Regions from separate parts of the Stenotrophomonas sp. GW821-FHT02D01 genome, predicted to be linked through region 1. Evidence: riboswitches for the same ligand, from Rfam matches in the RefSeq annotation. Region 1 holds a riboswitch; the other holds the start of a gene.
The links. A riboswitch is a leader RNA that binds a small molecule or an ion and turns the genes downstream of it on or off. The one in region 1 is predicted to bind thiamine pyrophosphate.

Region 1 (5,818 bases):
GTACTACGACCGCAAGTACGACGCGATCAGCATCCCGGAAAAGAACATCGCGCCGATCACCGAGGCCCAGGCGCGTCCGGCGCCGGTGCAGGCCGCACCGACGCAGACCGTGACCCCCGCCGCGCAGGCCGCCGCCGCCGGTGCCGCAGCCATCGCCGCTACCGCCACGGCTGCTGCCGCCAAGCCCGATGCACCCGGCATTTCGCTGGATGCGGCCTACAACGCCGGCGTGAAGTACGACAACGTCAAGTACGCGATCAACATCGAATCCAGCCAGTACTACCGTGGCAAGGGTGTCACCGGCAAGAACGTCGAGCAAGGCTACATCGACTGCTCCGGCTGGGTCGGCACGATGCTCAACAAGACCCAGGATGAGATCAACCAGAAGGCCGGCCATGCGGTGTTCGCCGACGCCGACAAGATCAAGCTGGGCTTCGCCGGCTCCGGCGGTATCGTGCATGACGCCTACAAGGACTCCGGCGTGCTGCTCAAGCGCGACGACATCCTCAAGCCGGGTGCGCTGAAGGAAGGCATGGTGATCGGCCTGGATACGGCCAAGACCAAGCACGAGCACTGGAACGGCATCGACCACATCGTGATGGTGGTGCGAGACCCGAACACCGACAAGCTGCTGATCAGCCAGTCCACCGGCAAGCTGGGCGTGCATACCATGCCGGTGGAGGATTACCTCAAGCAGGTAAAGGACCACCCCAACTGGAAGCTGTTCGCCTCCGATCCGCTGCACCAGGCACGCGATCTGCTGGAAAACCGCAGCCAGGCGCATGAGCAGGCGCAGGCCAAGGGCGCAGCCGAGCCGAAGCCGTCCCCGCAGGAAAAGCCGCAGGCCAGCAACGAAGTGCATAAGCAGGGTGCGCACGGCGAGGATGTGCGCAGGGCGCAGGAACAGCTGGGCCACCTGGGGTATGTGGGTGCCGACGGCAAGCCGCTGGTCGAGGATGGGAAGTTCGGTCGCAACACCGAGGCTGCCGTGCGCCAGCTGCAGAAGGACAACGGTCTGGCAGTGGACGGCATCATCGGCCCGAAGACGCTGGATGCGATCAAGGACGCGCGCGAGCGCCCGCTGCTCAATGACGAGCGCCATCCGCAGAACCCGATGTACAACCAGGCCATGAAGGGCATGGAAGGACTGCCGGCAGGCACCTTCAAGGACCGCCATGCACTGGAGGCCGCCGCCGCTGCACTGACCAAGGAAGCGCAGGCCAGCGGCATGCAGCGCATCGATTCGGTGGTGCCCAGCACCAACGGCGAGCGCATGTTTGCCGTACAGGGCACCGCCGGTGACCCGGCTGCCTGCCGCGCGGCGGTGGACACCCGTGCGGCCAGCGAGCAGAGCATGGCACTCAGCAGTGGTGCGGTGCACGGTGCACCGAATGTCCTGCAGCAGCAGGACGCCCAGCAGGAGCAGGTGAAGCAGGCCCAGCGCGCCATGGGCCACTGAGCCAGGCCAGGCAGGGGAAACCAGGGGAAGGGCCGCGTACTGCGGCCCTTTTCCTTTCTGGCAGCTGAGCGGCCGCCGCGCTTTCAGCCTCGCTTCATGCCGCCTGACGCTAGATGAATGCGCAAGCCGCACGGGGATCGCGCGCAATGTTCCGGCAATGTCCGGGCACCAGCGTAGTCCCTACGGCAGCCGGGGCGCCCAGCGCCCTCCCTGCCCACCGTGGCATGCACCTCACAGGAGAACCCAACATGCTCAGCACTTCCGCACTCAGCTTCCGTGGTCTGGCGATGGCCCTGGCACTTCTTGCCGGCGTGGCCGTGGTCAGTGATGCCAGCGCGATGTCGAGGAAGGACAAGCGCACCGTGGTCGGTGCCGTCGTCGGCGGCGTGGCGGGTCACCTGATCTCCAACGGCGACCCGGCTGCCACCGTCGGCGGCGCGGTTGCCGGCGGCGCCATCGGCAACCTGACCACCTCCGACCGCCATGATCGACGCTACGACGGGCGCTATGACCGTCGCTACGATCGCCGTTATGACCGTGGCTACAACCGCGGCTATGGCTACGACCGCCGCGATGACCGTCGCTGGCAGCGCGAGCGCCATGACAACCGCTACTACCACGACCGCGGCCGCCATCGCGGCTGGTAAGCGCGCCGGCCACAGGCCGCACGTGGCGTCCCTGACGGGCGGGTCGATGACCCGCCCGTTTGCGTCTGTGGCGTCCATGGCGTTGAATGCGCAGCCTTGGATGTTCCATTACTCACCAGCGGCCGTGGCATGACTTCTTCCCCCCATCGCGTGCAGGGCCTCAACAACGACGAGGTCGCCGCCGACTGGCCGGCGATCGACGCGCAGGAGATCATCTGGCTGCGTGGCCGCTTTCCGCAGCTGGGCGCGGACAGCACCTTGCGCTGGCACAGCCCGCGTCCGTTGTCGGCCGCGGCCATTATCGACGGCACCGGCGGTCCGGTCTTCATCAAGCGCCACCACCGCAGTGTGCGCAGCGCTGGAAGCCTGGAAGAAGAACACCGATTCATCGCGCATCTGGCAACTGCCGGCATGCCGGTGGTGCAGGTGCTGGCCAGCAACGACGGCCGCACCGCACTCGAACACGGCCAGTGGACCTACGAACTGCATGCCGTTGGCGCCGGCAAGGACCTGTATCGCGAGCTGCCGTCATGGTCACCGCTGACCGACATTGCCCAGGCCCACGAGGCAGGGCGCGTGCTGGCCACGCTGCACCGCGCGGCAGCCGGCTACCACGCACCGCAGCGCAGTACCCATCTGCTGGTGGCACGCGACGACCTGATCCGCGCCGATGACCCGATCGCCGTACTGAAGGCCGACCTCGGCAACCGCCCCGGGTTGGCCCGCTACCTGGCGCGCATTCCCTGGGAAGAACAGCTGCGCCGCGATGTGCTGCCCTGGCACCACGGCCTGGCCGCGCGCCTGCAGGACGAACCGCGGCTGTGGGCGCACAACGACTGGCACGTCTCCAACCTGCTGTGGAACGACGACGGCACGATTGCCACGGTGCTCGATTTCGGCCTGGCCTCGCCCACCAGCGCGCTGTTCGACCTGGCCACGGCGATCGAACGCAACGCGGTGGCCTGGCTGCAACTGGAGCGCGGCACCGATGCTGTGCGCATCGACATCGCCCTGGCCCTGCTGGACGGCTATCGGCAGGAGCTGCCGCTGTCGCCCACGCGCGTGCACCTGCTGGCCGACCTGCTGCCGATGGTGCATTTCGACTTCGCTCTGTCCGAAGTGGAGTATTTCGAGGGCGTCACCGGATCGACCGCGAACGCCGATGTGGCCTGGCAGCCGTTCATGCTCGGGCATCCGGCGTGGTTCGCCACTGCCCCCGGCCAAGCCCTGCTGGCGGCCCTGCACGCCGCCGCGTGAGCCGCGAGCCACCAAACACCCGGGGTACTCAGTAGATCGACGCCATGCGTCGATGATGCGCTCGGCCGGGGTCAGATCCCTTTCCGCTGGAAAGGGATCTGACCCCGGCTGAAGGGCGGTAGCTCGCAAATCCGTACCATTTGTAGTGAAATGGTCACCTGAAGCGGGGGTGCCTGGATTTGCCAGGCTGAGAGAGTCCCTTGGAACCTGATCCGGTTTGCACCGGCGTAGGGAGCTTTGAGCCGCAGCCACACCCCCGTCATGGGCCGGTGCACCTGCGCGCCGTCGCTTCGTCTCCCTTGTTGTCTGAAGACGAATCGAATGAACCGCTGCCTGCGCCCCACCCTGCTCGCCCTCGCCCTGTGCGCCGCCCTGCCGCTGTACGCCAGCGAGGCAGGCACCGACGCCGCTGATGCGCCCTCCTCGCCCACCGAACTGGCGGCGGTGCGCGTGCAGGCCGGCAAACCGAAGGCCGACACCTCGCGCGTCAACGCCTTCGGCGGCGGCTCATGGAAGGACACCCCCGCCTCGGTGAACGTGCTGGAGCGCGACTACCTCGACCGCCGCCAGGTGCGTTCGCTGTCCGAGCTGGCCAGCAATGATGCCTCGCTGGGCGATGCCTATGCGCCGGTGGGCTACTACCAGAACATCGCCATCCGCGGCTTCGCGCTGGATGCGGCCACCGGCTACCGCTTCAACGGCATGTCCATCGCCGGCGAGCAGCGCCTGGCGCTGGAGAACATCCAGGAAGTGCAGATCCTCAAGGGCGAAGCCGGCCTCGCGGCTGGCGTGATGGCGCCCGGCGGCATCATCAACTACGTGGGCAAGCGCCCGGCGGAAGTGCGCACGGTCACCCTGGGCACCGATTCGGAAGGCTCGCGCTATGCAGCCGTGGATGTCGGCCACTGGCTGACCCCGCGCTTCGGCGTGCGTCTGAACGCCGCCTGGGATGCCAGTGATTCCTACGTCGAGCATGCCGACGGCCGCCGCAACTTCTATTCGCTGGCCACCGACTGGCTGATCGGCGAACACGGCAAGCTGGAAGTGGATGCCAACTACCAGACCAGCTCGCAGCGCTCGGTGTCCGGCTTCCAGCTGCTGGGCGCGCGCGACCTGCCGCGCGGCGTCGACCGCGAACGCCTGCTCGGCTACCAGCCGTGGCAGCGGCCGGTGGACATTGCCAGCACCAACATCACCGCGCTGCACACCTATGACTTCAACGATGCGTGGCAGTCGCGCGTCTCGGTCGGCCACAGCCGCTCGGTGATCGATGACAACGTCGCCTTCGCCTACGGCTGCTACTACACCGCAGGGTGCGCAGACGGCAGCGTGCCGGGCAACTATTTCGCCCCCAACGGCGACTACGACATCTACGACTACCGCAGCCCGGATGACACCCGCCGCAACCAGCAGGCCCGTGCCGAACTGCGCGGCAGTTTCGAGACCGGCAGCGTCGGCCACCAGCTGAGCATCGGCGCCGACTACTTCCGCCGCACCATCGACAAGCGCCCGAGCGTCAACGAGTACGTCGGCACCAGCAACATCCACGACGTGCAGGTGCCGGTGTTCGAGCCCTCGCCGAAGATGCCGGGTGCATCGGCACGGCGCCTGGACAGCCGGCAGACCGCGTTCTTCGCGCTGGACCGGATGAGCTTCGGCGATGACTGGCAGTGGCTGGCCGGCGGCCGCTTCGTGCGCCTGGACGAGCGCGCCTACGACAAGCGCGGCACGCCGCAGCGCCACAGCCGCCTGTCGCGCTTCCTGCCGCAGACCGCGCTGGTGTGGAAGGCCACCGACCAGCTCAACGCCTACGCCAGCTACGTGCGCGGCATTTCGCTGGGCCAGGAAGCACCGTTCTGGACGTCCAACGCCGATACCTTCCTGCCGTCGATGCAGTCGCGGCAGCTGGAAGTGGGCGTGAAGTACGTGCCGGTGGACGCCCTCACCCTGGGCGCAGCCGTGTTCCGCACCTCCCAGCCCTACCAGTACGCCAGGCCCGACGGCAGCGACGTCGGCTACACCTTCGTCGAAGAAGGCCAGCAGACCCATACCGGCCTGGAACTGACCGCCAACGGCCAGCTGACCGACGCGCTGCAGATCGTCGCCAGCGCCAGCGTGCTGCAGGCGCGCGCACGCGACACCGGCACCCCGGCCTATGAAGGCCATCAGCTGGTGAACGTGCCCAAGGTGCGCGCCAGCGTGCACCTGGCCTACGCGCTGCCGTTCGTTGAAGGCCTGGATGTGACCGGTGGCTGGCGCTATGCCTCCTCCAACGTGGCCCGCGCCGACGGCGGTGTGCGCGCACCGGACTACTCGGTGTTCGACGCCGGCCTGCGCTTCCAGCACCGCCTGCACGACCGTGCGGTCAGCTGGAACCTGTCGGTGGACAACCTGTTCAACCGTTTCTACTGGCGCGATACCGGCAGCAGCGGCGGTGACTACTACCTGTTCCCGG
Region 2 (5,818 bases), on a different contig from region 1:
CGCCCAGCGTTTCCAGCTCGCCGAACTGCGCCGCATCGTTGGCATCGGCAATGCAGCCGGGACGCAGGCCGTCACCCAGCGAGAAAGTCACGTCATAGGCCTTCATGATTTCGCAGATGTCTTCGAAATGCGTGTAGAGGAAGTTTTCCTTGTGGTGGGCCAGGCACCACTTGGCCATGATCGAACCGCCACGGCTGACGATGCCGGTAACCCGCTTGGCAGTGAGTGGCACATAGCGCAGCAGTACCCCGGCATGGATGGTGAAGTAGTCCACGCCCTGCTCTGCCTGTTCGATCAGGGTGTCGCGGAAAATCTCCCAGGTCAGCGCTTCGGCGCGGCCATCGACCTTCTCCAGCGCTTGGTAGATCGGCACCGTACCGATCGCCACCGGCGAATTGCGGATGATCCATTCGCGCGTTTCGTGGATGTGCTTGCCGGTGGACAGGTCCATCACCGTGTCACCGCCCCAGCGGATCGCCCACACCAGCTTTTCCACTTCCTCGGCAATGCCCGAGGACACCGCGCTGTTGCCGATGTTGGCGTTGATCTTGGTCAGGAAGTTGCGGCCGATGATCATCGGCTCGCTTTCCGGGTGATTGATGTTGTTGGGCAGCACCGCACGGCCGCGGGCGATTTCCTCGCGCACGAATTCCGGAGTGATGATCTGCTGGATCGACGCACCGAATGCCTCGCCAGGATGCTGCTGCAGCAGTGCGGCATCGCGGATCGCGTCCAGCCGCTGGTTTTCGCGGATCGCCACGAATTCCATTTCCGGGGTGATGATGCCGCGGCGCGCATAGTGCATCTGGGTGACGTTGGCGCCGGCCCGCGCGCGACGTGGCAGGCTGCGCGCGGGGAAGCGCACCGGGTCCAGCTTCGGATCATGTTCGCGCGCGCGGCCAAACGAGGAGCTGAGGCCGTCGAGCTGTTCGGTGTCGTTGCGCTCCTCCACCCAGCCACGCCGCAATGCCGGCAGGCCCGCAGACAGGTCGATGCGCACGTCCGGATCGGTGTACGGGCCGGAGGTGTCGTAGACGGTGACCGGTGCGTTCTCTTCGCCACCGAACACGGTGGGCGTGCGGGTCAGCGCGATCTCACGCATCGGCACCTGCAGATCCGGGCGCGAGCCGGGCACGTGGATCTTGCGCGAGCCGGGTATGGGCCGGGTCACGGACTCGGAGAGTTGCTGGGCCTGTTGCTGCAGGGCGGAGAGCTGTGCGTTCATCGGGCATCGTCCAGGAAGGTCAGGGACGAAGCGGCGGCGCACTGCCCCCGCGCCCGGACGGCACCAAGGCGCTCCTTGGGCAGGTTCCGGGTACGGCTGCATTGCAAAGCTTCCCTACGCCGGTATGAGCCGGATCAGGTTCCAAGGGACTATCTCAACCGTGGCCACAAGGCCGCGGTACCCCCGCTTCTTGGTGGGCATTAGAGCATAGAAACCACTCGGTCTCCTGGCCGATCGCCCACGCAGGGCGCGGATCTACCGCGCCTGCGTTAACAGAACCGTGACGTCGCATTCAGTAACGTGCACGCGCGCCGCACCATTGCACGCGGCGCTTTCCCTGCCGCCATAGCGGTACCTGTCCGGTGCGCACACTTTCGCCGGCCCACTCCCTGCAAGCTTTCGCTCGCTCCCCTCAATCCCTTGATCGGAGAAGCTCCTTCATGGTGTTTCGCATTTCCATCGCACTGGTGCTTGCCCTGGTGCTGCTCGCCGGCCTCGCGCCCGGCCCCTTCAATACCGTCGTGCAGGCGGCGCTGGGTGATGTCATCCGCAGCGTCGGTTGGCTGTACCTGCTGGTGGTATTCCTGGCGCTGGTGTTCCTGATGTACCTGGCCTTCGGCCGCTTCGGCAACCTGCGCATCGGTGGCGAAGACGCCGAGCCCGAGTTCTCGCGCGCCAGCTGGATGTCGATGCTGTTCGCTGCCGGCATGGGCATCGGCCTGGTGTTCTGGGGCGCGGCCGAGCCGATCTCACACTTCACCAAGCCACCGGAAGGAATTGAACCGCAGAGCATGGATGCCGCGCGTGCATCGATGCGCTATGCGTTCTTCCACTGGGGCCTGCATCCGTGGGCGATCTATGCACTGATCGGCCTGGCGATGGCCTGGTTCCAGTTCAACCGCAATGGACGCGGGCTGGTCAGCGATATGCTGCAGCCGATCATCGGCCGCCACCATCGCGGCTGGATCGGCCGTGTCGTCAACATCGCGGCGGTGGTCGCCACGGCGATCGGCGTGGCGACGACGCTCGGCTTCGGCACCATCCAGATCGCTGCAGGCGTGGAGCGCGTATTTGGCCTGCAGGCGACTGTACCGGTGCAGATGACCATCATCGCCATTGCCTTCGTGCTGTACATGGCCTCGACCGCCAGCGGTGTGGAGCGCGGCGTGAAGTGGCTGTCCAACTTCAACCTGGCACTGGCTGCATTGCTGGCCGCGACCGTACTTGTGCTGGGGCCGACTGGCTTCATCTTCGATACGTTCACCACCACGCTGGGTTCCTACCTCAACCAGTTGGTGACCATGAGCCTGCGCATGTCACCGTTCTCCGGCAGCACGTGGGTGGCCGACTGGACGATCTTCTACTGGGCCTGGTGGATTTCGTGGGCCCCGTTCGTGGGTTCCTTCATCGCGCGCATCTCGCGCGGCCGCAGCGTGCGCGAGTTCGTGATCGGCGTGGTGTTGGCACCGACCCTGCTGGGCTTCTTCTGGTTCGCCGTGTTTGGGGGAACGGCATTGTGGGCGCAGATCTTCGGCCACGCCGACCTTGTGCAGGCGCTGGGCAATGGCTATGAGACGGTGCTGTTCACCCTGTTCGACAGCCTGCCGGCGTCGCTGATGCTGTCGGCAGTGGCGTTGGTGCTGTTGATGATCTTCTTCGTGACCTCGGCCGATTCGGCGGTTCTGGTACTGGCCAGCATGTCCACCGACGAAGCCGGGGATCCGCCGCTGAAGCGCAAGCTGGCCTGGGGCATCGCGGTAGCGTTGATTGCGGCGGCATTGCTGCTGGCGGGCGGGCTGGATGCGCTGCAGGGCATGATCACGATTGCCGCGTTGCCGTTCGCGCTGCTGATGGTGCTGGTGATGGTGTCGCTGTACCGGGTCCTGGACCAGGAGTACACGCGGGAGCGGCGGCAGGCGCAGCGCCAGCGACGCATGATCGATGCGTGGATCGCACGCGAGATGGCAGCGCAGGAAGAGACCCAGGCGGAGGCAGCACGCGCGCAGGATCAGGATTGAGGGTGTTTTGCAGCCTGCGGCTGCACCGCTTTTTTCAGGCAAAGGCAACGGCCGAAGCCAAGGCGGCTCTGGGTTGTTGCTGGTTGGGCGGGGCGGTGTGGGTGGGCAGGACACGCCGTAAACCCATCCCTGGGGGCTCGATGGCGCCATCCATGGCGCCAACGGTCCTGCCCACCCACACCGCCCCGCCCCCGACAATTTCCCGGTGACGGCAGTAGATCCACGCCATGCGTGGATGAAGGTGTATCGGAAAACAAGAAGGGGTCGGATCCGTTTTCCAAAGGAAAACGGATCCGACCCCAACCATCAGCACGCGGCTGTTGCTGCTGCCTTTGCTTTTGATCTTCTTCTTTCTCTTACTGCGGTGGCGGCCACGGAAACTGTCCGTGGCCGGGTGGGTAGGTTGGCTGGGGGCGTGAGCGCCATGGATGGCGCGCCCGAGCCTACAAGGACGTACTTGCGGCGTCCCCCAGGCAACCTACCCACCCGGCCAACCACAGCATTGCTGCCAACACCGCAGAGGGGGCTCAGCCCGTTGGCCGGGAAACCTCAGTAGCCCGCCGCCTGCCCATCCTTGCGGCTCTCCGATGCGCCGTAATACACGCCCGTTTCCGGATCACGCAGGATCGCCTGATAACCACCATACGGACCATCGGCGAACACCACCCGGTGCCCCTTGCGCATCAGCGCCCGCACCGTCTCGTACGGGAACCCGGTTTCCAGATTGACCTCGCCACCATCGGTCATCGCCGTCGCCTGACCGGTCGGCTCGGTCGATCCCTCATGCTGGATTCGGGGGGCATCACCAGCCTCCTGCAGGTTCATGCCGAAGTCCACCAGGTTCATCACGATCTGTGCGTGCCCCTGCGGCTGCATCGCACCGCCCATCACGCCGAAGCTTGCATAAGGCTTGCCGCCCTTGGTGACGAAGGCCGGAATGATGGTCTGGAAGGGACGCTTGCCCGGTGCGTAACCGTTGGGGTGGTTCTTCTGCAGCACGAACATCTCGCCGCGATCCTGCAGGATGAAACCCAGCCCCGGCGGGGCCATGCCGCTGCCCATGCCACGGTAGTTGGACTGGATCAGTGACACCATCATGCCGTCGGCATCGGCCACGGTCATGTAGATCGTGTCGCCCTCTTCCAGCTGCTTGGGCGTACCCGGCTGCACTTCCTTCAGCGCCTTGTCCATCGAGATCAGCGCGCGACGCTGCGCGGCGTACTCCTTGGAAATCAGCTTCTGTACCGGTGCAGGCTGGAACGCCATGTCGGCGTAGAAGCGCGCACGATCGGCGAAGGCCAGCTTCTTTGCTTCCACGAACAGATGCACGTGCTCGGGTGAGCCGAACGGAATCTTCGAGAAGTCGTAGCCTTCCAGTACGTTGAGGATCTGCAGCGCGGCGATGCCCTGGCTGTTGGGCGGCAGCTCCCACACGTCGTAGCCGCGGTAGTTGCTGCTGACCGGCTCGACCCACTCGCCATGATGGTCGGCCATGTCCTGGTAGCTCAGGTAGCCACCGTTCTTCTTGAAGTAATCGCCGATGGTGTGGGCGATGTCGCCCTTGTAGAAGGCATCACGGCCGCCGTCGGCAATCTTCTGCAGGGTGTCGGCAAGGTTGGGGTTCTTCCACATCTCGCCCTTGCGCGGCGCGTGGCCATCGATCGTGAACTGTTCCTTGAAACCCGGATACTGCGACAGCTTCGGCACCGAGCGATCCCAGTAATAGGCGATCACTTCGGCAACGGGATGACCGTCGCGCGCGTAGCGGATGGCCGGGGCCAGGTTGTCGGCCATCGGCTTGCGGCCGAAGCGCTCGTGCAGCGCGAACCAGCCGTCAACGGCGCCCGGCACCGATACCGGCAGCGGACCGGTCGCGGGGATCTCCTTCAGGCCCCGGCGCTGGAACTCGGCCAGGGTGAGCGACTTCGGCGAGCGGCCCGAGCCGTTGTAGCCGTAGAGCTTCTGCGTCTTCGGGTCCCACACGATGGCGAACAGGTCGCCGCCGACGCCATTGCCGGTGGGCTCCATCAGGCCCAGCGCTGCGTTGGCAGCAATGGCGGCATCGACGGCCGAGCCACCGGCCTTCATCACGTCCAGCGCGATCTGGGTAGCCAGCGGCTGCGAGGTGGCGGCCATCGCATGCGGGGCGATCACCTCCGAACGGGTGGCGAAGGTGTGGCCGGTAACGCGGTCGGCGGCCTGGGACAGCATGGGCACGGCAGCCAGCACGGCAGCAGCCAGCAGGGAACGGGCAAGACGTCGGGACACGGTCAGGTTCCGAGGGAAGGGGTGGTGACCCGATCTTCGCCGCTACCGCGACCGGGGGCCATCGGGCATAGGTCATGGGGCGCCTCATGGAGCCACGGGCGCCATTGCCACGAACGCATCGCAATGCGCGCGGAACTTCCCGCGGCACACGGGGCGCTGCACGACCCGGCGAGCGCAGCTGGTATCGCCGGAATCCGCGCAAAAAACCCATTGGAAAGAGTGAATTCGGGTTCACCGAAACACTTTCAGCAGCAACCATCCTTGTGCCACAAGCGATTGCACTGCATGCAGCGGAAACTGACGGGAA

Region 2: linked by a shared signal. The riboswitch ahead of thiC (phosphomethylpyrimidine synthase ThiC) and the one ahead of AC07UW_RS12295 (TonB-dependent siderophore receptor) in region 1 are both predicted to bind thiamine pyrophosphate.

The regions. Positions count from the first base shown of each region.
Region 1 covers NZ_JBWKVP010000005.1:154,510-160,327, reverse strand. The annotation lists gene AC07UW_RS12310 (peptidoglycan-binding protein) at 1-1,459, shown strand, start outside; gene AC07UW_RS12305 (glycine zipper 2TM domain-containing protein) at 1,708-2,106, shown strand; gene AC07UW_RS12300 (phosphotransferase enzyme family protein) at 2,236-3,363, shown strand; TPP riboswitch at 3,519-3,614, shown strand; gene AC07UW_RS12295 (TonB-dependent siderophore receptor) at 3,685-5,818, shown strand, end outside.
Region 2 covers NZ_JBWKVP010000002.1:391,947-397,764, reverse strand. The annotation lists gene thiC (phosphomethylpyrimidine synthase ThiC) at 1-1,225, opposite strand, end outside; TPP riboswitch at 1,319-1,420, opposite strand; gene AC07UW_RS06635 (BCCT family transporter) at 1,666-3,243, shown strand; gene ggt (gamma-glutamyltransferase) at 3,793-5,454, opposite strand.